DNA from 2 places in the Delftia sp. WSY_7 genome. Region 1 is predicted to be linked to the other one. Evidence: predicted binding sites of a transcription regulator. Region 1 holds the regulator's gene; the other holds the start of a gene.
What was found. The regulator NrdR, encoded in region 1, represses ribonucleotide reductase genes. The targets are predictions, from matches to a motif close to CACNANATNTNGTG.

Region 1 (12,052 bases):
AGCCTCACCGGCCTTCGCTTCGGCGAAGGCCGTTTCGGGTTGGTGCCCCTAGAAAGGAAAAAGCTATGCCAGCGTCAGGAAAATTTTTCGCCGCCGCGCGAACGTTCGCCATCGATGTGGCCAACGGTTTTCTTGCCATCATCCACAACAGCTTCGCCCTTCTGGGCCTGGCTGTGGCCTTCCTGGCCATTACCTTGTTCGCCCGTCCCGACCTGCGCGATGCCGGAGAGAGCCAGCTGCGCTCCTGGCTGACCGCTCGCCAGATGGCAGAGCTGGGTGCGCCCGTCGAACTCGCCGCCAGCGACCGCGCGACGGCGACCAACCCGAAGAACCTGCCCAAGGATCAGGCGGCCGTGGCCTTCTGGCTCAGCAAGAAGTACCGCGTGGCGCCCGAGCCCATCGCGGCACTGGTCAGCGAGGCCTACGACCTGGGCAAGGTCAACCGCCTGGACCCGACGCTGATCCTGGCCATCATGGCCATCGAGTCCAGCTTCAATCCGTTCGCGCAAAGTGCTGTCGGCGCGCAGGGCCTGATGCAGGTGATGACCACGGTGCATACCGACAAGTACGAGAACTTCGGCGGCCAGAACGCCGCGTTCGACCCCGTCAGCAATCTGCGCGTGGGCGTGCGCGTGCTCAAGGAGTGCATTGAGCGCGCCGGCTCCATCGAAGGTGGACTGCGCTACTACGTGGGCGCGGCCAACCTGCCCACCGACGGCGGCTATGCCGCCAAGGTGCTGGCCGAGCACCAGCGCCTGCGCATGGCCGCCGGCCTGCGTGCCGTGCCGCTGATGACCGCCAAGATCGAGCAGCCCAAGCAGGCCGTCCAGATCGCAGCCACCAAGCCGGCCACATCCACGGCCGAGGCAGCCGGACCTGCGGCCTCGGCTGCGTCCGCTGGCACCCCGGCAGTGCCGGTCAGCTCGAGCAGCATGTCCGCGCGCACCGAACAGGTGGCCCTGCAGACACAGGAGCCGGCGCTGTAACCGGGAACCACCGACATGGCGCACGAAGCTGGCTAAGGCCAGCTTTTTTCATGCCTGCCTGCACCCGCTGATCTGCCAGGCAGGCGGCTTCGCCAACGCCCCTCGCCTGTCTTCGGCTCCATCAGCTCAGCTACACTAGCGGGGTACGCAACTGGCGATAGGCGCAGCCGCTTCACGCACCGCTGCCGCTGACGTGGAAACCAGCAGAAGGCCTGAAAAGAACCACCTTCTGTGAACCACCGGGGAGCGTACCGCCCAGCCTCCATGCGCACGCGGGATCTGGAGTGTTCCGCCGTTCGCCTGGGCAGCCCTTGGCCTCAAGGGAATTTCAAGTTCACAGGACTGCCATGTTTCAACGCACCAATACCGTCGAGAAGGTCGACGCCGAAGTCTTTGCCGCCATCCAGGCCGAGAACCTGCGTCAACAAGAACATATCGAGCTGATCGCCAGCGAGAACTACTGCTCGCCCGCCGTGATGGAAGCCCAGGGCTCCCAGCTCACCAACAAGTACGCAGAAGGCTATCCAGGCAAGCGCTACTACGGCGGCTGCGAAAACGTCGATGTGGTCGAGCAGCTTGCCATCGACCGCGTCAAGAAGCTGTTCGGCGCCGAGGCCGCCAACGTTCAGCCCAACTCCGGCTCCCAGGCCAACCAGGCCGTGCTGATGGCCTTTGCCAAGCCCGGCGACACCATCATGGGCATGAGCCTGGCCGAAGGCGGCCACCTGACGCACGGCATGCCGCTGAACATGTCGGGCAAGTGGTTCAACGTGGTCTCCTACGGCCTGAACGCCGAAGAAGCCATCGACTACGACAAGATGGAAGCGCTGGCGCGCGAGCACAAGCCCCGCATCATCGTGGCCGGCGCATCGGCCTACGCCCTGGCCATCGACTTCGAGCGCTTCGCCAAGATCGCAAAGGAAGTCGGCGCCATCTTCTGGGTGGACATGGCCCACTACGCCGGCCTGATCGCCGCGGGCGTGTACCCCAACCCCGTGCCCCACGCCGACGTGGTCACCACCACCACGCACAAGAGCCTGCGCGGCCCGCGCGGCGGCGTGATCCTGATGAAGGCCCAGCATGAGAAGGCCATCAACAGCGCCATCTTCCCCGGCCTGCAAGGCGGCCCGCTGATGCACGTCATCGCCGGCAAGGCCGTGGCCTTCAAGGAAGCACTGTCTCCCGAGTTCAAGGCCTACCAGGAGCAGGTCGTGAAGAATGCCAAGGTCGTCGCCGAAACGCTGACGGCCCGCGGCCTGCGCATCGTCTCCGGCCGCACGGAAAGCCACGTCATGCTGGTGGACCTGCGCGCCAAGGGCATCACCGGCAAGGCGGCCGAAGCCGCGCTGGGTGCCGCCCACATGACGATCAACAAGAACTCCATCCCCAACGATCCCGAAAAACCGATGGTGACCAGCGGCATCCGCGTGGGCACGCCCGCCATGACCACGCGCGGCTTCAAGGAAGAGGAAGCCCGCCTGACGGCCAACCTGCTGGCCGACGTGCTGGAGAACCCCAGCGACGAAGCCAACCTGGCCCGCGTGCGCGCCCAGGTGGCCGAGCTGACGGCCCGCTTCCCGGTCTACGGCGCCTGATTTGAGCGCATAGAGGCCTGCCATGAAGTGCCCGTTCTGCAGCCACCCGGACACCCAGGTCGTGGAGACCCGTGAGGCCGAGGATGGGGGCTTCATCCGCCGCCGCCGCCAATGCGGCGGCTGCGACAAGCGCTTCACCACCTATGAGCGGCCCGAGGTCAGCTTCCCCGCCATCGTCAAGAAGGACGGGCGGCGCATCGAGTACGAGCGCGCCAAGCTGCTGGGTTCGTTCAAGATTGCGCTGCGCAAGCGTCCCGTGAGCACGGAGCAGATCGATGCCGCCATCGAGCGCATCGAGGAACGGCTGCGCAACCTGGGCGAGCGCGAAGTGCTCTCCAGCCGCCTGGGCGAGATGGTGATGCGCGAGCTCAAGCTGCTCGACAAGGTCGGCTACATCCGCTACGCCAGCGTCTACCGCAGCTTCGAGGACGTGGACGACTTCAAGAACGTCATGGATGAAGTCCGCAATCCTGGCTGATCAGGCCGGCAGGACACAAGAAAGCCGCCCTTGGGCGGCTTTCTCTTTGGCGTCCTGGCAGCGCTTTCAGGGCGCCGCGGCAGGAATCGGCGCCAGGCCTGAATCGACGTCGCCGCACTGGGCGCGGTGGCGCAGGGCGTGGTCCATCACCACCAGGGCCAACAACGCTTCGGCGATGGGCGCGGCGCGGATGCCCACGCAGGGGTCATGGCGACCCTTGGTGATGACTTCGGTGCTCTGGCCCTGGGTGTCGATGGACTCGCGCGGCGTGATGATGGAGCTGGTGGGCTTGATGGCGATGCGCACCTCCAGATCCTGGCCCGTGCTGATGCCGCCCACGATGCCACCGGCGTTGTTGCTGCGAAAGCCCTCGGGGCTCAGCGAGTCGCCGTGCGTGGTGCCGCGCTGGACCACGCTGTCGAAGCCCGCGCCGATCTCCACGGCCTTGACGGCGTTCAGTCCCATCATGGCGTAGGCGACGTCGGCATCGAGGCGGTCATACAGCGGCTGGCCCAGGCCCACCGGCATGCCACTGGCCTGCACGCGCAGCGCGGCGCCGCAGGAGTCGCCCGACTTGCGCAGCGCATCCATGTATTCCTCGTAGCGGGACACATCGGCCACCGGCGCAAAGAAGGGATTGTTGCGCACATGCTCCCAGCTCTCGAAGGGCAGCGACAGCTCGCCCACCTGGGTCATGCAGGCGCGGAACTCGGTGCCGAATTTTTCCTTGAGCCACTTCTTGGCCACGGCGCCGGCCGCCACCGTGGGCGCCGTCAGCCGTGCGGAGGAGCGGCCGCCGCCGCGCGGATCACGGATGCCGTACTTCTGGAAGTAGGCGTAGTCGGCATGGCCGGGACGAAAGCTTTGCGCAATGTTGGAGTAGTCCTTGCTGCGCTGGTCGGTATTGCGGATCAGCAAAGCGATCGGCGTGCCCGTGGTACGGCCTTCGTAGACACCCGAGAGGATTTCCACCGCGTCCGGCTCGTTGCGCTGCGTCACGAACTTGCTGGTGCCGGGGCGGCGGCGGTCCAGGTCGTGCTGGATGTCCGCCTCGCTCAGTGCCATGCCAGGCGGGCAACCGTCGATGACGCAGCCGATGGCCGGGCCATGCGATTCGCCGAAGTTGGTGACAGTGAATAGGGTTCCGAAGGTGTTGCCGCTCATAGGCCGATGATTATGCCCGGGTCGCCCCCAGGCGCCGCTCCCGCTGCAGCGGTGCATTGCGCAGGCTGCCATCTCCTGCAAAGAAACAATAAAACTATCAAATTACAAATATTGATAGCTAGAATTGCAGAACATTGTTCTTCAACCGCCTGCGGACCATCCCTCAGGCACCAGCCGCAACTTGCGGGAGATTCGTGAAATGCAGACCTCTTCCGGCTCAACGCAACGCCAGGATCGCAGCGATCCTGCGAGCAGCACTCCACCGCCCTCACCCATCCTTCAACAGGATGCCGGTGACCAGAATCTTCACCCCACCCTGATGACCATGCTGCTGGTCTCAGCCAGGCCCGATGATTTCAGAACCCGCAACCGGCTTGCCCAGGCCAAGCAGTACATGCGGGCCCGGCTGGATGACCCCGAGCTCAAGCCGCTGCAGGTGGCCCAGGGCCTGGGCATGTCGCTGCGCAGCCTGGCGCGCCTGTTCGCCACCGAGGGACTGACTCCCAGCCGCTGGCTCTGGAACGAGCGCCTGGCCCAGGCCCACCTGCTGCTGCAGGCCGACAATGCGCGGCGCGTGACCGATGTGGCGATGGCCTGCGGCTTCACCAGCTTCTCGCACTTCAGCCGCGTCTTCAGGCAGGCCTATGCCGTGCCGCCCAGCGCCTTGCTCAAGCCCCGGCGCAGCAGCGTGCATTGAGCGGGCTTGCGCCCGCCCGTAAAAAGCCAAGGCCTGCGCCGCGTTCTGCGGTCGCAGGCCTTGCTGCATGGGCAGGGACGGTCTTGCCGCGACCGGATGATCAGTCCGCGCCCTGGCGCTCGCCTTCGGGCCAGTCGCGGATATAGGCCTTGAGCATGCGGTTCTCGAAGTTCTGGCTGTCCACCACGGCCTTGGCCACGTCGTACAGGCTGATCACGCCCATCAGCATGCGCTTGTCCATCACCGGCATGTAGCGCGCATGGCGGTCCAGCATCATGCGGCGCACCTCATCCATGTCGGTTTCCATGGTGCAGGTCATGGGAGCGTCGTCCATGGCCGAGCGCACCAGCGTCTCGCCCACGCCGCCGTGCTTGACAAAGCCCTGGATCACTTCGCGGAAGGTCAGCATGCCGACCACGTCGCCGTGCTCCATGACCACGAGGGAGCCGATATCGCGCTCGGACATCACCTGCACCGCGCTGGCCAGGCTTTCGTCCGGCGACACCGTGTAGAGGGTGTTGCCCTTGACGCGCAGGATGTCACTTACTTTCATGCCGTATCTCCAAGATTGTCTGTGTCGCCGTGGTTGCGGCAAGCCCATGTCTGTCGGGAAATATAGCCCACAATGCCCGCTTGCCTTGACAACCATGGAGACAGGAATGCCCGGCTACTCGGATCCCGGCTTTGACACTCTGGCGCTGCACGCGGGCGCACAGCCCGACCCCGCCACCGGTGCGCGCGCGACGCCCATCCACCTCACGACCTCGTTCGTGTTCGAGTCCAGCGACCATGCGGCCTCGCTGTTCAACCTGGAGCGCCCAGGCCACGTCTACAGCCGCATCTCCAATCCCACGAATGCTGTGCTGGAGCAGCGCGTCTCGGCCCTGGAAGGCGGCGTGGGCGCCATCGCCGTAGCCAGCGGCCAGGCGGCGCTGCACCTGTCGGTGGCCACGCTCATGGGCGCGGGCAGCCACATCGTGGCCAGCACGGCGCTGTACGGCGGCTCGCAGAACCTGCTGCACTACACGCTGGCGCGCTTCGGCATAGAGACCACCTTCGTCAAGCCCGGCGACATCGACGGCTGGCGCGCCGCCGTGCGGCCCAATACCAAGCTGTTCTTCGGCGAGACCGTGGGCAACCCGGGCCTGGACGTGCTCGACATTCCCACCATCAGCGCCATCGCGCATGAGGCCGGCGTGCCGCTGCTGGTGGACTCCACGCTGACCTCGCCCTGGCTGATGAAGCCGTTGGAGCATGGCGCGGACATCGTCTACCACTCGGCCACCAAGTTCCTGTCGGGCCACGGCACCGTGGTCGGGGGCATCGTGGTGGATGGCGGCAGCTTCGACTGGGAAAAGTCGGGACGCTTCCCGGAGCTGACCGAGCCCTACGACGGCTTCCACAACATGGTGTTCAGCGAGGAAAGCAGCACTGGCGCCTTCCTTCTGCGCGCACGCCGCGAAGGCCTGCGCGACTTCGGCGCCTGCATGAGCCCGCACACGGCCTGGCTGATCCTGCAGGGCATAGAGACGCTGCCGCTGCGCATGGAGCGCCATATCCGCAACACCGAGAAGGTGGTGCAATTCCTGGCCAGCCATCCGCTGGTGGGCCGCGTGGGCCACCCGCTGCTCGATACCCATCCCTCGCACCAGCTCGCCAAGAAGCTGCTGCCGCGCGGCGCAGGCTCGGTGTTCAGCTTCGACATCAAGGGCAACCGCAACCAGGGCCGCAAGTTCATCGAGACGCTCAAGGTCTTCAGCCACCTGGCCAACGTGGGCGACTGCCGCAGCCTGGTCATCCACCCTGCCAGCACCACGCACTTCCGCATGAGCGACGAGGCGCTGGCCCAGGCCGGCATCGGCCAGGGCACGATCCGCCTGTCCATCGGGCTGGAAGACGCAGACGACCTGATCGACGACCTCAAGCGCGCCCTCAAGGCGGCCGAGAAGGCCGCGTGAATCGGCAAGGGAGACACCAACAATGAAGATCGATGTTCACGGCCACGCCATCTACGCCTATACCGGCGGCAAGGCCTTCCATCCCGCACAGCCGACGGCCATCCTCATCCACGGCGTGCTGTGCGACCACAGCGTCTGGGCACTGCAAAGCCGTTACCTGGCCAACCACGGCTGGAACGTGCTGGCCATAGACCTGCCGGGCCACTGCCGCAGCGCAGGCGATGCGCCGGCCAGCGTGGAGGCGGCGGCGGATTTCATCGGCCAGCTCATGGATGCGGCAGGCATCGAGAAGGCCGCGCTGGTAGGCCACAGCTGGGGCAGCCTGATCGCCATGGAAGCGGCCGCGCGGCTGGGCGCGCGCGTCAGCCACCTGGTGCTGGTGGGCACGGCCTATCCGATGAAGGTCTCGCCCGCCCTGCTGGACTCCGCACTGAGCACGCCAGAGCAGGCCATCCGCATGGTCAATGTGTTCTCGCGCGCCACGCTGGCGCCACCCAGCGGCGCAGGCAGCTGGGTGTTTGGCGCCGGCATGGCGCTGGGCCGGCGCGTGCTGGCCAGCAATGACCGCACCAACCTGCTGCACGCCGGCTTCAAGGCCTGCGACAGCTACGCGGGCGGCGAGGCGGCCATGGCGGCGCTGCAATGCCCGGTCCTGTTCGCCCTGGGCGAGCAGGACCAGATGACGCCGCCCAAGGCCGCCAAGGGCCTGATCGAGGCGGCCCGGGGCGCGCAGCGCCAGGTCAGCATCGTGCACCTGCCCAGCGGCCACAACCAGATGACCGAGGCGCCCGACCAGACGCTGTTCGCCATCCGGGATTTCCTGGCGCGCTGAGACCGGCCGGGTCCTGCCCGCAGGGCAGGCACGCACTCACTCACGCACTCACGCCCCGCGCGCGGGGAAGATGCTCTTTTTCACGAGCGCGTGCACGCCCCAGTTGCCATCCACCACCTGGGTGATGCCGAAGTCCACGGCGATCGACATCAGCGAGATGGCCTCGTCCTCTCCCAGCCCCTGGGTGGTCATGAGGAAGTGGCGCATCTTGTGATAGGCGTCGCGCAGAGCCAGGTCCACGGAAGACTTCTTGAAGATCTGGTTTTGCGCATCCGGCCCCAGCTCCGCCAGGTAGTTGGCGTAGCTGAAGCCGTGCAGCAGCCATTCGTCCTGGGTTTCGAGCAGCGGATAGGCCAGCTCGGCCAGCGGCGTTCCAGGCAGGTCCGCCTTCTTGTGCAGGATCAACTGGAAGGTGCCGGTCAGCGAGCACTCGATGGCCGTGCCGCACAGCTCGGAGTCCCCCTGCGAGGCATGCGGATCGCCCACGGTGAAGTTGGCCCCTGGCACGGCCACGGGGAAATACATGGTCGCCCCCTTGCCGATGCGCCAGTTGTCGATGTTGCCGCCCGTGTGGTTGGGCGGAATGGAGCTGGCCATCTCCACCTCGGCCGGCGCCACGCCGATGGTGCCGAAATGCGGGCGCACGGGAACGCGGATATTGCGCAGCACGTTTTCGTTCTTGCTGATCGTGCGGTGGTCCACGGGCACGCCCGGATAGTCGATGGTCGGGTGGACCACGCCGAAGGGGTCGGTCTGCGGCGTCCAGCGGTAGTTGTAGACGGCGCGGGCCCAGTTGCGCTCGCCGGTCGCATCCACCTCGTAGATGGTGACCACCTCGCGCTTTCGGGGCTCGGTAAGCGTGTCGCCATAGTGAAAGCCCCAGTTCGCCGCCGCATTGCTGCCGAAGGTCCGGCCCTTGAACTGCGGGTTGCCCGAGGGGCGCGGCACCACATCAATGATGCGTACTTCCAGCACATCGCCGGGCTGGGCGCCCTTGATGCGTACCGGTCCCGTGCAGATGTGCACGCCCTGGCCTCCACCTGCGCCGTTCTTGGCATCCATGGGACCGGCGCCCCGGCGATCGACGTTCTTGCGCTGGCTGTCCCAGTGGAACACGCTCTCGGCGCCAGGGTCGCCCCGGACCATGCGTTCGGCATCGTCATTGGCATGGTGGGTCAGCGTCTCCATGGTCACGTAGTCACCCGATTCGACTTCGACCACCGGCTTGGCCGATCTGCTGAAGTAGCCCCAGAGCACGGTGCTGGCAGAGGCGGGAATGTAGTAGTGGCTGGCCATGCCCTGGCCAGCCCGGGCGCCAGGCGCACCCTGGGCAAAGGCCCGGGACGGTGCCATTGCACCGCTGATGGCGCCGGCCGAGACCGCGCCGCCACCGACCACCATGGCGTCGCGCAGGAAGGAACGGCGTGCAACCTGGAATTCCTCGCGGATCAGCGTCTCATCGGCTGGCGAAGCACCGTGCTGGCAGCCCGGGCCGCAGATATGTTCTTGGTGGGGAATGGTCATCGAAAATACTCCTGCTGTTGTGGATCGGTGCCGGCAGCGCCAGTGTCCAGGCGAGCATGTCCAGGCCGGTTGTTCCTGCGCGCACAAAAACTTGTCGCGGCTGCCATCCGGTGCGCCGGGCTTGGACAGGCAGTACGCGGCAGTTCATAGTTCGCCCCTGATGCACGACGATCCAAGACGCTTTTCCACCCACGCATTTCCCGATGCCTTGCGGCAGGCTGCGCTCAATGAGGCGCTGTCCAGGGCAGACATCCATGGCGAAGCGCCCACGCCGCCGGCCACCCACCTGGCGCTGCGCAGCTCGCCACTGGGATCGGTATTCATTACGCTGGCCACCTCGCCACTGACGCTGCGGGCCGTGGCCAAGCGGCTGCGCGGCCCGGGCCTGCTGCTGTGCGCCTTGCTGCAAGGCAGCGCCGATGCGGTGGTCGAGGACGCCGCGTTCCCGCTCAAGGCCGGCTCCGCGCTGCTGCTGGAGTCAGACCGGGACTGGCAGCTGCAGTTGCCCGGCGACGGCCGCCTGCTGCTTGCGCGGCTGGAGTCCTCGAGCTTTCTGCTGCGCCTTCTGCGCTCGTGCCCGCCCGAGGCCAGGCACATCGGCGGGACAGGCGGTGTGGGCGCCATGTGCATGGCGATGGCGGCCTCACTGGCAGAGCAGATCGACACACTGGCACAGGACGATCTGCTGTCGGTGGAGGCCACGCTCACCGACATGCTGGTCACCTGCCTGACACCGCGCGCCGGCAATCCCGACCAGGAGCAGGCCGAGGCGACCGAGCCGCCCAGCGCCGTGCAGCTTGGCCATCTGCGCCGCATCTGCCGCGCCATCGAAACCCGGCTGGGCGATGCCGAGCTGTCCCTCGATGCCATCGCCGAAGCCGAGGGGCTGTCCACGCGCTATCTGCAAAAGCTGTTCAAGGGAGCGGCCACCAGCTTCAGCACCTACCTGCGCGAACGCCGGCTGGAGCGCTGCCGCATGGACCTGAGCAACCGCTCGCTGCAGCATTTCTCCATCGCCGAGCTGTGCTTTCGCTGGGGCTTTGGCGATGCCGCCAACTTCAGCCGTGCCTTCACGGCCCGCTATGGACTGTCCCCCAAGGCCTATCGCGCCAGTCCGGCGCGCGTGCAGGATGCGCCGCCCGGCCAGCGCGGACGCCCCTCGCCCGCAGAGAGCGCTGCGCAGGGTGCAGAACCGGCCGCAGCGCGCCTGGCACACAGCCCGTTCCAGGCCCTGCTGCGCGACCATGCACGCTACGCCCAGGCGCTGGCCCTTGTGCCCAAGCGCTCGGCGCACGCAGACAATGGTGGTGCGTCGCCCCAGCACTACTACCTTCCGGTCTCCGACAAGACCGTGCACTGGGGCTACCTGAGCCGTTCACTCAAGCCAGTGCTTTCGGTGCGCTCGGGTGACGTGGTGACCATGGAGACGCTGACCCAGCATGCCTCGGACGACTGGGAACGCATGATCGAAGGCGATCCGGGCGCCGAAAGCGTGTTCCACTGGACCGCAGCCCAGAAGGCCGTGGACCGGCGCGGCGCGGGCCCGATGGACGCCTCGATCTACGGCCGCGGCGCAGGCGAGGGCTTCGGCGTGCACATCTGCACCGGCCCCGTCTATGTGCATGAGGCCGAACCTGGCGACCTGCTGGAGATACGCATCCTCGACGTGCAGCCACGCCCCAGCTGCAGCCCCGCCCACCACGGCCGTGTCTTCGGCAGCAACGCCGCCGCCTGGTGGGGCTTTCACTACCGCGACCAGATCACGGAGCCCCGCCAGCGCGAAGTGGTCACCATCTACGAAATCGACCACGCACTGCCCGAGGAGCCCACGGCCCGCGCCGTCTACAACTACCGCTGGACGCCGCAGACCGACCCCTTCGGCGTGGTCCATCCGACCATCGACTACCCGGGCGTGCCCGTGGACCCCGCCAGCATCACCCGGCGCTTTGGTGTGCTGGACAAGGCACGCGTGCCGCTGCGTCCGCATTTCGGCATGCTGGCCGTGGCACCGCGAGAGGCCGGCCTGATCGACTCCATACCGCCGAGCTACTTCGGCGGCAACCTGGATAACTGGCGCGCCGGCAAGGGCGCGACGCTCTTCCTGCCCGTATCGGTGCCAGGCGCGCTGTTTTCGGTGGGAGACCCGCATGCATCCCAAGGCGACTCGGAACTGTGCGGCACGGCCATCGAATGCTCGCTGACCGGCAGCTTCGAGCTGCGGGTGCACAAGCGCGCCGCGCTGGACAACCGCTTCCTTGCAGAGCTGGACCACCCTTTCCTGGAGACCGGTTCCGAATGGGTGATACAGGGCTTCAGCTTCACCGACCACCTGGCCGAACTGGGCAGCCAGGCGCAGTCCCAGGTCTATCGCAAATCATCGCTGGAAGGCGCCATGCGTGACGCTTTCCACAAGGCAAGGCGCTATCTGATGCTGGCCCACGGGCTGGACGAGGACGAGGCCGTATCACTGATCTCCGTGGCCGTGGACTTCGCCGTGACGCAGGTGGTGGACGGCAACTGGGGCGTGCACGCCGTGATCAAGAAGAAGCTGTTTCCGCCGGAGCTCTCGGCGTCCGCCCAGGCGGGCCACTGAAGCCCACCCGGGATCAGACCCGTGCCAGGAAGCGGGCGATGCGCTGGGCGATGCGCTCGGGCTGCTCGCGGTGGGGGACGTGGCCGCCACCGGCCACGATCTCCACCTCCACAGGGCCGCGCGCCCGGTCGCGGATGCGCTCGGGGTGGACCAGGGAGCCGAACTCGTCATGCTCGCCGTGGATGGCCAGCACCGGGCAGCGCACGCGCTCCAGCGCCTCGTCCA
Region 2 (12,052 bases), on a different contig from region 1:
TGATCGCGCTGACTGCGCAGGCCTATGTCGAGGAGCGCGCCCGGATCGAGGCCGCAGGCATGAATGCCCATCTGACCAAACCCGTTGACGATGTGCTGCTGTACGAGACACTGCAGCGCTGCCTGCGCGCGGGCCCTCCTCCAACGGCAGCGCTTGCGCCGGCCGCGCCCTTGCAGCCGACGCCGTCAAGCCCTGCCCAGGCCTGGGATCCGGCACGGCTGCGGCAACGCCTTGCCGGCCAATCGCCGCGCATGCTCCACGCCATCGAAGGCTTTGCCCAGGACTTTGCCGATGCGCCGCAACGGCTGCGCGATGCCGTGCGCAGCGGCCATTGGGACACCGTGGCAACGCTGGTGCACACCTTCAAGGGCAGTCTGGGCTACCTGGGCGCGGACCTGCTGGAGCAATGGTCGGCCATGGCCGAGACCGGTGCGCAAGCCTGCCTGTCAGGCGACGGCAATGGCGGCAACGCCCGGCCCGGCGCCGATCTGCAATCCCTGGTCCAGGCGCTGGCCGATGGACTGCAGGGCCTGCTGGCGGAAATCGCCCGGCGGTCCGGGCAGACGGCCGTAGTGGCCGTGGCGTCCGCGGCCGCCGTGACCGCCGTGACCACTGCCGCGCCCCCCCCGCAGCGGCAGCCGATGACCGCGGAAGAAGTCTCGTCCACCCTGGCTCGGCTGCGGCTGCAGATTGCCGACAGCGACTATGCCGCCATGGCCGAACTGGATCGGCTGCGGCCCCTGGTCGACGGGCGCCATGCGTCCGTGCTGCAGCGCATCCAGCGCTGCACCGAGTCCCTGGAAACCGAGGCGGCGCTGCAGGCGCTCGAACAGCTGGCGCGGAGCATGGCCATGAACCGGACGGTCCTACAGGGAGCTGCAGATGTTTGAAGCCTTGACCGGGCCGGAACTGCCCACGGTCCTCATCGTTGACGACGAACGGCTGAACCGCAGCATGCTGGCCGAGCTGCTGAGCCCCCACTACCGTGTGCTGCTGGCCAAGGACGGCCCGGGTGCGCTGGTGATCGCCCAGCGCGAAGCCCACCGGCTGCAGCTGATCCTGCTGGACCTGGCCATGCCCGGCATGAACGGCTACGAGGTGCTGGGTGCGTTGCGCGCCCAGGAGCGCACCGCCCATATCGCCGTCATCTTCATCACCGGCCAGAGCAATGCCCAGGCCGAGGAATACGGCCTGCGCCTGGGCGCGGCCGACTATGTCTCCAAGCCCATACGTCCCGCCGTGGTCGAGGTGCGCGTGCGCAACCAGATACGCCTGGCCCTGCAGCGCCAGGCCCTGGAGCGCCTGGCCATGGTGGACGGACTGACAGGGCTGGCCAACCGCCGCCACTTCGACGACATGCTGGAGCGCTCCCACCGCCGCAGCCTGCGCACGGGCGAGTCCGTGGGCCTGGCTCTCATTGATATAGACCACTTCAAGCAATACAACGACTGCTATGGCCATGTGCAGGGGGACGAGGCGCTCAAGGCAGTGGCCGCCACGCTGCAGCGCCATGCGCGCCGGCCCTACGACCTGGCAGCGCGCTTTGGCGGCGAGGAATTCGCGCTCATCCTCCCTGGCGAAAGCGACGCCCAGGTCATGGCCGAGAATTTCCGCCAGGAAGTGCTGCGCCTGTCCATCGCCCACGCCGCCTCTCCCACGGCGCCGCTGCTCACCGTCAGTTGCGGCGTACTCACCGTGCGGCAGCCGTCTGCCGCGCCTTTGGAAACCTGGCTGCAGAAGGTGGACGGCCTGCTCTACCAGGCCAAGGCCCTGGGGCGCAATCGCACCGAGGCAGCCATCGAGCCCTGAAGAAAATGCGCTCCGAACCACGGCACGGCGCCCGGATTCTGAGCCTGCACAACCGGCGGCAGGAAAGCCACAGCTATCATAGAAAGATGCTCTCCGTCCCCCTGATTTCCGCCAACGCATCGCCCCTGGGCTGGATGCTGGCGCTTGCCGCAGCCGTGGCCTATGCCGTGCCGGCCGCCGGTGCCCGACGCATCAGCCATGCTGGCGCCCGCGCCGCATTGCGCCTGGCCTGGGTGCTCCACGCCCTGGCCCTGGCCTGGGGCCTGCTCGGGGAACAGCCGCACTTCGGGTTCGCGCCAGCACTGTCCATGACGGCCTGGCTGGTGCTCACCGTCTATGGGGTCGAACAGCAGTTGTTCCCCAAGATGCGCGCGCAATTGGCGCTGTCAGCGCTGGGCACGGCCGCCGTGCTCCTGGCCGCGCTGTTTCCGGGAACGCCCCTGCATGTCAACGCCTCGCCCTGGCTGCCGCTGCACCTGGCGCTGGGCATTGCCTCCTACGGACTGTTCGCCGCCGCCGTGGTCCATGCCTCGCTGATGACACGCGCCGAGCAGCACATGCGGCTGGGCGGCGGCGGGCATGACAGCGGCCTGCCCCTTCTCACGCTGGAGCGCCTGACCTTCCGCTTCGTGTCCGCAGGCTTTGTGCTGCTCACGGCCACGCTGGCCGCAGGCTGGCTGTTCGGCGAACAGCTCTACGGCAAGGCCTGGGTCTGGAACCACAAGTCGGTGTTCTCGCTGCTGTCGTGGCTGACCTTTGCCGTGCTGCTGATCGGCCGTGCGCGCTTTGGCTGGCGTGGCCGCAGCGCCGTGCGCGTGCTCTACGCAGGCGCCGCGCTGCTGCTGCTGGCCTATGCGGGATCACGCTTCGTAATGGAAGTGCTGCTGGAGCGCGCCGCATGAAGTACCTGCTGGTCCTGATCGTCATCGTCATTGCCGTCGGCGTCTGGCGCGGCCAGCGCCGCACCGAGGCCCGTGAGCGGCGCCAGGCGGCTGCGCCGCGCAACCCGGCCAACCCGGCCAACGCGCCGCTGGCGGCTCCACAGGACATGGTCGAATGCGCGCACTGCGGACTGCACCTGCCGCGCAGCGAAGCCATCGAGGCCGCAGGCCGCAGCTATTGCAGCGCCGAGCACCGGGCCCTGGCGCAACGGCGCTGAGCATGCAGGACGCCGCCCGCTCCCCGCCGCCCACCATCGACGAGGCCACGGCGCAGTCGCCGCACGACGCCAACGCCCCCTTCGTCCGGCTGTGGCAGGGATTTCTGACGGGCCGTGTTCTCATCGCCACTGCGCTGCTGCTGCTGCAGCTGGCGCTGCTCAGCGTGCAGCCCGGCGGCAATCCCCTGGTCTGGCTGGTCTGCCTGGGCTACCTGGGGCTGACGCTGCTGGTGCGGCTGACCGCACGCGAGCAGCCGCCCTCTGCCCGCGCCGGCGTGCACTGGCTGCCCGTGATCGGCGTGGACATCGCGGCCATCTGCCTGCTGCAGGTGTTGCAGACAGGCCCGCTCAACTACTCGGCCCTGCTGGCCATCCCCATCCTGATTTCGGCCGTGCTGGGCAATCTGACGCTGGCGCTGGCCACCACGGCCAGCGTCACGCTGCTGACCCTGGGCTGGGTCGCATGGCAGGACCTGGTGGGCCGCATAGAAAGTACCCAGGCCTACTACCAGGCCAGCTTTGCCTGCGCAGGCTATTTCGCCGTGGCCTATCTGACGCACGAGCTGGCGCGCCGCGTGCGGCGCGAGCGGCACTTGGCACAGCACAGCAGCCGCAAGGCCCAGGCCCAGGAGCAGGTCAATGCCCTGGTGATCCGCCACCTGGGCGAAGGCGTGCTGGTGGTTGATCCCCAATTCCGCGTGCAGCAGGCCAACCCGGCCGCGCTGCACCTGCTGGGACTGGCCGACGCGCATGCCCTGCCCTTCGCACTCAAGGAGCACGCCGGCTGGCAGCGGCTGCAGGATGCCGTGGCCCAGAGCTTTGCCCAGAACCTGCCGATATCGGCCGCCATCCATCTGCAGTCCATCGGCCAGGAAGGCATGACGGGACTGCATCTGCGCACCTGGCTGACCGAGGTCGCCACCCCGTCCGACGCCACCGATGCCGCCGAGCCCGCGCTGCTGCAGCAGCTGTGCGTGGTCTTTCTGCACGACCTGCGCGAATTGGAGGCGCGGCTGCGCACGGAAAAGCTGGCCTCCATGGGCCGCATGTCCGCCGCCGTGGCCCATGAGATCCGCAATCCGCTGGCCGCCATCACCCAGGCCAACGCCCTGCTGGCAGAAGATCTGGCGCAGAACCCGGCCCAGCAGCAGCTGTGCCGCATCGTGGGCCAGAACGCCGAGCGGCTGGCGCGCACCGTCGAGGACGTGCTCAACATCGCGCGGGCCCAGCAGCACATTGGCGAGGCCCACGCCGGCCTGCTGGACCTGGACCAGCATGTGGCCCAGGCCTGCCAGGAGTGGCAGGCCCAGGGCCAGCCTGCGCGCAGCATCCAGCTGCTGCTGGACGCGCGCGCAAGGACCGTGGTGTTCGACGGCGAGCACCTGCGCCGCATCCTGGTGAACCTGCTGGACAACGCCCAGCGCTACCGCAGCAACGCCCAGCAGCCGCATACGCTGCAGGTGCTGACCGGCGCGCCGGCCGCAGGCCAGATCTGGCTGCAGGTCTGGAGCGACGGCGCCGCACTGGAGCCCACGGTGCAGCGCCATCTGTTCGAGCCCTTCTTCTCGTCGGAAAGCCGCTCCAGCGGCCTGGGCCTGTACATCTGCCGCGAGCTGTGCCAGCGCTACGATGCAGGCATCAGCTACCAGCGGCTGTCGCGGCCTGCGCCGCACGGCCCTGTCGAGGGCAATGCCTTCAGCATCGTGTTCCGCGCCGGCGCCGCATCGGCTCTGCCGGCCTCCCTGTTTGACCAGATTGTGGTGTGATGCCCTTGAACTCCCTGCCCGCTGCCGCATCGATTCTTGTCGTGGACGACGAGCCGGATCTGCGCACTCTCTATGAACTGACCCTGCTGCGCGAAGGCTACCGCGTGGAAACCGCCGCCAGCGTGGGCGAGGCGCGCGAACAGCTGCAGACCCAGCGCTTCGACGTGGTCATCACCGACATGCGCCTGCCCGACGGCATGGGAATGGAGCTGCTGCAGGACCTGCGCAACCAGCAGCGGCGAGAACGCTGCGTGGTCATGACCGCCTACGGCTCGGCCGAAAATGCCGTCGAAGCCCTGCGCTCGGGCGCCTTCGACTATCTGACCAAGCCCGTGGACCTCAAGCAGTTCCGCCTGGTCGTGGCCTCGGCCGCCCAGGGCGTGGGCGGCGTGCCGCCCCCCGGCGTGATGCCGGCGCGCAGCCCCTCGGCGGCGTCGGCCGCAAGCCCCGTGCTCAGCGGCGGCGGGGCGCTCGACGCCATGGTTGGGGAGTCGCCCGCCATGCAGGCCGTCAAGCAGCGCATTGCCAAGGTGGCGCGCGGCATGGCGCCGGTGCTGGTGCACGGCGAGTCGGGCACGGGCAAGGAGCTGGTGGCGCGCGCCCTGCACGCCTGCAGCCAGCGCGCCCACGGCCCCATGGTGGCCGTGAACTGCGGCGCCATTCCCGAAAACCTGCTGGAGGCCGAGTTCTTCGGCGCCCGCAAGGGCTCCTATACCGGAGCCACCCAGGACCGCGACGGCTATTTCCAGGCGGCACGCGGCGGCACCCTGTTCCTCGACGAAATCGGCGACCTGCCGCTGCCCATGCAGGCCAAGCTGTTGCGCGCCATCCAGGAACGCCGCGTGCGCCCCCTGGGCTCGGCGCAGGAGGAAGCGGCCGACGTGCGCATCGTCAGCGCCACCCACCGCGACCTGGCCGCCGACGTGCAGGCAGGACGTTTTCGCCAGGACCTGTACTACCGCCTCAACGTCATCGAAGTACTTCTTCCGCCGCTGCGCGAGCGCCGCGAGGACCTGCCCGCGCTGTGCCGTGCATTGCTGGCACGGCTGTCGCAGGAGTCGGGCCTGCCCATGCCCGAGATCGACGAGCGTTCCCTGGAGCAGATCGCCCGCCTGCCCCTGCCCGGCAATGTGCGTGAACTGGAGAACCTGCTGCACCGCGCCATCACGCTGGGCGAGGAAGGGCCGCTGCGCATAGACCCCGAGATGCAGCTGCCCTGCGGCACTCCGCCGGCTCCACCCGCATCGACGCAGACCCAGGCGCACGACGGCGCCGCACCGCCGCCGGAGCCTGCCGACATGGAGCTGCCCCGCGACCTGCAGGCCTGGCTGGACGAGCGCGAGCGCGGCATCCTGGTGCAGGCGCTGCAGGAAAACGGCTTCAACCGCACGGCCACGGCCGCGCGCCTGGGGCTGAGCCTGCGCCAGATCCGCTACCGCATCGACCGGCTGAACATCGCCCTGCCCGGCGACGCCAGCGCCGAGGCGGACGGAGGCGGCCATGGCGAAGCCTGATCCGCAGGCACCAGCCACCACGACCATGGGCCCGGCCTGGACCTGGCAAGGCGGCTGGCTGCAACAGGCACGCCACCTGCCCTCGCCCAACTTCGGCGAGCGCCCGGCCCAGGCCCTGGTCGATCTGGTCGTCGTGCACTCCATCAGCCTGCCCCCCGGCGAGTACGGCACGGGGGCGGTCCAGCAACTGTTCACCAACCAGCTCGACTGGGACGCCCATCCTTACTACCAGGGCATACGCGGCCTGGAGGTGTCGACCCATTTCTTCGTCACGCGCCTGGGCGAGGTCTGGCAATTTGTGGACTGTGACGCGCGCGCCTGGCATGCGGGCGCCTCCAGCTGGCGCGGCAAGGACCGCTGCAACGACGACTCCATCGGCATAGAGCTGGAGGGCCTGGAGGGACTGCCGTTCGAGCCGGCGCAATATGCGGCCCTGGAGAACCTGTGCGAAGCCATCGCCGCACGCTACCCCGTCGCCCATCTCGCAGGCCATGAGCACATTGCGCCCGGCCGCAAACGCGATCCCGGCCCCGGCTTCGACTGGCCCCGGCTGCGCGGGCTGCTGTCCCGTCACCAGGCCACGGCGAACTGGCAGCTGCCGCCCCGCGCCGGCCAGCCCTCCACGTAAGCACACACCCTCCTGCCGGACTGCGCCAGGCCTTGCACGCAGGCCGGCTTGTCCACAGGCCCAGGAAAAGTGCGCTGTCAATCCAGAAAGCAACCCATGTGGCGCGCAGGCGCACGCCGGGCCGGCCTGATCTTTTTTTACAAATTCACGCATGTGTCGCAGCCCCACTGTTCATGGGGCTTTCGGCGGTCCGACCGGCGCAGCGGCAAGGCTGTAGCGGCTTGCGACAGGCCATCGCCCGCCAGCCACCGCGCAGCGGTGATCTGCTGCTATGGGCTTGCATGCTGGGCACTGTTTTGGCGCAGCGCAAACAGCGGTTTTCCGGCCGTGAGTACCCCGTGTACATGAGACGGCGATACACTACAGGTAGTGCCTGAGAGCACGCCGGACACCATATCTAGTGTTCACAAGCTGTGCACACCCTGTGAAAACGGTGTGCACATCCGGCCATCGATTCCATCTCCCAGCAAGCCTGCCCCCAGTGCAGGTCCGCGTCCGTTCTATCCACAAACACCCGTTGAGGAAACTCATGCAAGAAGCACTGAATTCTTTGGCTCCCGCTGCGCACGGTGATGCTGCCAATCCTTCCTCCGCCCATCACCTGTCCGTGCAGGACGGCTACCAGATCATCCGCCGCAGCGGCGACGTGGTGCCCTTCACCCCGCAAAAGATCGCCGTCGCGCTGACCAAGGCCTTCCTGGCCGTGCGCGGCGCCCAGGGCGCTGCCTCCGCCAGCGTGCGCGAGACCGTGGACGAGCTCACCCAGGCCGTGGTGCGCGCCCTGCTGCGCTCGCGTCCGGGCGGCGGCACCTTCCATATTGAAGACGTGCAGGACCAGGTCGAGCTGGGCCTGATGCGCGGCGGCCACCACGACGTGGCGCGCGCCTACGTGCTGTACCGCGACCGCCGCAACCAGGAGCGTGCCGAGCAGAAGAAGGCCGCCGAGGCCGCTGCCGCCGCTGCGGCCGCGCCCGCCCCCGTGCTGCATGTGACCGACAACGGCCAGCGCGTTCCTCTGGACCAGGCCCGCCTGCTGGCCCTGATCGAGGCCTCCTGCCGCAACCTCAATGCCGACATCCAGGCCGCGCCCATCGTTGCCGAGACGCTGCGCAACCTGTACGACGGCGTGCCGATCGAAGAAGTCTTCAAGGCCTCCATCCTGGCCGCGCGCACGCTGATCGAAAAGGACCCCGACTACACCTACGTCACCGCCCGCCTGCTGCTGCACACCATCGTGCGCGAGGTCATGGGCCATGACGTGCAGCCTGCCGACATCCAGTCGGCCTACGCCGCCTACTTCCCCGGCTTCATCCAGAAGGGCGTGGACAACGAGCTGCTCAACCCCGAGCTGCTGAACTACGACCTGCCCCGCCTGGCTGCCGCCCTCAAGGCCGAACGCGACCAGCAGTTCGACTACCTGGGCCTGCAGACCCTGTACGACCGCTACTTCCTGCACGTGCGCAAGACGCGCATCGAGCTGCCCCAGTCCTTCTTCATGCGCGTGGCCATGGGCCTGGCGCTGCAGGAAGAGGACCGCAACGCGCGCGCCATCGAGTTCTACGAACTGCTGTCTTCCTTCGACTTCATGAGCAGCACGCCCACGCTGTTCAACAGCGGCACGCTGCGCTCGCAGCTGTCTTCGTGCTACCTGACCACGGTGCCCGACGATCTGGACGGCATCTATGAGTCGATCAAGGAAAACGCCCTGCTGTCCAAGTTCGCCGGCGGCCTGGGCAATGACTGGACGCGCGTGCGCGCCCTGGGTTCGCGCATCAAGGGCACGAACGGCGAGTCGCAGGGCGTGGTGCCCTTCCTCAAGGTGGTCAACGACACGGCCGTGGCCGTGAACCAGGGCGGCAAGCGCAAGGGCGCCGTCTGCACGTACCTGGAGACCTGGCACCTGGACATCGAGGAATTCCTCGAGCTGCGCAAGAACACGGGTGACGACCGCCGCCGCACGCACGACATGAACACGGCGAACTGGATTCCCGACCTGTTCATGAAGCGCGTCATGGAAAAGGGCCAGTGGACCCTGTTCTCGCCCTCCGATGTCGGCGACCTGCACGACCTCTTCGGCGCAGCCTTCGAGCGCGCCTACACGGCCTACGAAACCAAGGCCGACACCGGCGAGCTCAAGCTGTTCAAGCGCATCCCGGCCGTGGACCTGTGGCGCAAGATGCTGTCCATGCTGTTCGAGACCGGCCACCCCTGGGTCACCTTCAAGGACCCCTGCAACGTGCGCTCGCCCCAGCAGCACGCCGGCGTGGTGCACTCGTCCAACCTGTGCACCGAGATCACGCTGAACACCAGCGACACCGAGACCGCCGTCTGCAACCTGGGCTCGGTCAACCTGGCGCGCCACATCACCAACGGCGCCATCGACCACGGCAAGCTGCGCAAGACCATCACCACGGCCATGCGCATGCTGGACAACGTGATCGACATCAACTACTACGCCGTGCAGAAGGCCAAGGACTCCAACCTGCGCCATCGCCCCGTGGGCCTGGGCCTGATGGGCTTCCAGGATGCGCTCTATGAAATGCGCATCGCCTACGCCAGCGACGCGGCCGTCGAGTTCGCCGACCAGTCGATGGAAGCCATCTGCTACTACGCCTACTGGGCCTCCACCGAACTGGCCAGGGAACGCGGCCAGTACTCCAGCTACAAGGGCTCGCTGTGGGACCAGGGCATCCTGCCGCTGGACACGCTGAACCTGCTGGAGAAGGCCCGCGGCGGCTACGTGGAAGTGGACCGTTCCTCGCGCCTGGACTGGGATGCGCTGCGCGCCAAGATCGGCCAGCACGGCATGCGCAACTCCAACTGCGTGGCCATCGCCCCCACGGCGACCATCTCCAACATCGTCGGCGTCGATGCCTCCATCGAGCCTTCGTTCGGCAACCTGTCGGTCAAGTCCAACCTGTCCGGCGAGTTCACCGTCATCAACCAGTACCTGGTGCGCGACCTGAAGCGCCTGGGCCTGTGGGACGACGTGATGGTCATGGACCTCAAGCATTTCGACGGCTCGCTGCGCCCCATCGACCGCGTGCCCCAGGACGTCAAGAACCTGTACGCCACCGCCTTCGAGGTCGAGCCCACCTGGCTGGTCGAGGCCGCTGCACGCCGCCAGAAGTGGATCGACCAGGCCCAGAGCCTGAACATCTACATGGCCGGCGCCTCGGGCAAGAAGCTGGACGACACCTACAAGCTGGCCTGGCTGCGTGGCCTGAAGACCACCTACTACCTGCGCACCACCAGCGCCACCAACATCGAGAAGTCCACGGTGCAAAGCCGCGTGCTCAACGCAGTGCCCACGGCTGCCGCCCAGCCCGCTGCCGTGAGCACCTCCAGCGCCCTGGAAGCCGCGGCAGCCGCCGCACGCGCCCAGGCCCCGGCGACGGACATCAAGTTCTGCGCCATCGACGATCCCGGCTGCGAAGCCTGCCAGTAAGCCGCGCAGCGCGGGGCCTCGCCACGGCGCAGGCCCCGCGCCCTGCCCGCCAGCCAGCGCCATGCGCAGGATCTTCGCCATGGACCTTGGGCCTGCTCAACATGCCAGGCCACCCATGGTCCTACATTGACCGGAGCAGAAAGAGAGGCCTCTTTCGCACCGAATGAACTGAACATATGCCTCAGGGCATGCCGGAGAAAATTGCAATGCTGACCTTTGACGACGACGCCACCCTCTCGAACACGCCGACCGGCGCAGGAGCTGCCCCCGCCACCGGCACACACCAGCGCGTCAACGCCGCCGACAAGCGAATCATCAACGCCAAGACCGACGTCAACCAGCTGGTGCCCTTCAAGTACAAGTGGGCCTGGGAAAAGTACCTGGCCACCTGCGCCAACCACTGGATGCCGCAGGAAGTGAACATGAACCGCGACATCGCCCTGTGGAAGGACCCCAACGGCCTGACCGAGGACGAGCGCCGCATCGTCAAGCGCAACCTGGGCTTCTTCGTGACGGCCGACTCGCTGGCTGCCAACAACATCGTGCTGGGCACCTACCGCCACATCACCGCACCCGAGTGCCGCCAGTTCCTGCTGCGCCAGGCCTTCGAGGAAGCCATCCACACCCACGCCTACCAGTACATCGTGGAGTCGCTGGGCCTGGATGAAGGCGAGATCTTCAACGCCTATCTCGAGGTTCCCTCCATCCGCGACAAGGACGAATTCCTGATCCCCTTCATCGAGGCGATCATGGACCCCAGCTTCAAGACCGGCACCTTCGAGACCGACCAGACGCTGCTGAAGTCGCTCATCGTTTTCGCCTGCCTGATGGAGGGCCTGTTCTTCTACGTGGGCTTCACGCAGATCCTGGCCCTGGGGCGTCAGAACAAGATGACCGGCGCTGCCGAGCAGTACCAGTACATCCTGCGCGACGAGTCCATGCACTGCAACTTCGGCATCGACCTGATCAACCAGCTCAAGCTCGAAAATCCGCAGCTGTGGACACCCGAATTCAAGGAAGAAATCACGGCGCTTTTCGTCAAGGCCGTCGAGCTGGAATACCGCTACGCAGAGGACACCATGCCGCGCGGCGTGCTGGGCATGAACGCATCGATGTTCAAGGGCTACCTGCGCTACATCGCCAACCGCCGCGCCACGCAGATCGGCCTGGAGGCCCTGTTCCCCAACGAGGAAAACCCGTTCCCCTGGATGAGCGAGATGATCGATTTGAAGAAGGAACGTAACTTCTTTGAGACACGCGTCATCGAGTATCAAACCGGAGGCGCACTTTCCTGGGATTAATCGCTTCTCTGCAGGCACAATGCGAACCATGACGCGCTTCACGCTTTTGCAATACCGATGGTGTTGCGGCGTGGGGCGTCTCCGTGTTCATTGCGATGCGTCACTCCACATCGCATTGAATCGCTTCGGAGCCCCGTACCCCGAAGTGTTTTGTGCAAATCAACGAAGGAGAAGATGATGGCAACTGCGAAGAAGACGGCCTCTACCAAGGCCCCCACCGACAAGAAGACCACCGCCAAAAAGGCGGCCGCCCCCAAGGCTGAAGCCGTGAAGAAAGCCACGGCCACTACTGCCAAGGCAGCGCCCGCCAAGAAGGCTGCGGCTCCTGCTGCAAAGAAGGCTGCCGCTCCCGCCAAGAAGGCTGCGGCTCCTGCTGCAAAGAAGGCTGCTGCGCCTGCTGCGAAGAAGGCCGCTGCTCCCGCCAAGA

Region 2: ACF8ME_RS18550 (ribonucleoside-diphosphate reductase subunit alpha) is a predicted target of NrdR. The motif match lies at 7,266-7,279, and genes of this name have one in related genera.

Annotation. Positions count from the first base shown of each region.
Region 1 covers NZ_JBICLB010000035.1:375,705-387,756, reverse strand. The annotation lists gene ACF8ME_RS21495 (lytic transglycosylase domain-containing protein) at 66-986, shown strand; ZMP/ZTP riboswitch at 1,124-1,299, shown strand; gene glyA (serine hydroxymethyltransferase) at 1,334-2,581, shown strand; gene nrdR (transcriptional regulator NrdR) at 2,604-3,059, shown strand; gene aroC (chorismate synthase) at 3,126-4,223, opposite strand; gene ACF8ME_RS21475 (helix-turn-helix domain-containing protein) at 4,543-4,920, shown strand; gene ACF8ME_RS21470 (CBS domain-containing protein) at 5,021-5,473, opposite strand; gene ACF8ME_RS21465 (O-acetylhomoserine aminocarboxypropyltransferase) at 5,580-6,878, shown strand; gene ACF8ME_RS21460 (alpha/beta fold hydrolase) at 6,901-7,710, shown strand; gene ACF8ME_RS21455 (acetamidase/formamidase family protein) at 7,759-9,234, opposite strand; gene ACF8ME_RS21450 (acetamidase/formamidase family protein) at 9,395-11,827, shown strand; gene ACF8ME_RS21445 (alpha/beta fold hydrolase) at 11,841-12,052, opposite strand, start outside.
Region 2 covers NZ_JBICLB010000034.1:827,551-839,602, reverse strand. The annotation lists gene ACF8ME_RS18585 (response regulator) at 1-890, shown strand, start outside; gene ACF8ME_RS18580 (diguanylate cyclase) at 883-1,809, shown strand; gene ACF8ME_RS18575 (inner membrane protein YpjD) at 1,896-2,711, shown strand; gene ACF8ME_RS18570 (PP0621 family protein) at 2,708-2,968, shown strand; gene ACF8ME_RS18565 (PAS domain-containing sensor histidine kinase) at 2,971-4,734, shown strand; gene ACF8ME_RS18560 (sigma-54 dependent transcriptional regulator) at 4,734-6,248, shown strand; gene ampD (1,6-anhydro-N-acetylmuramyl-L-alanine amidase AmpD) at 6,235-6,876, shown strand; gene ACF8ME_RS18550 (ribonucleoside-diphosphate reductase subunit alpha) at 7,406-10,324, shown strand; gene ACF8ME_RS18545 (ribonucleotide-diphosphate reductase subunit beta) at 10,531-11,625, shown strand; gene ACF8ME_RS18540 (hypothetical protein) at 11,803-12,052, shown strand, end outside.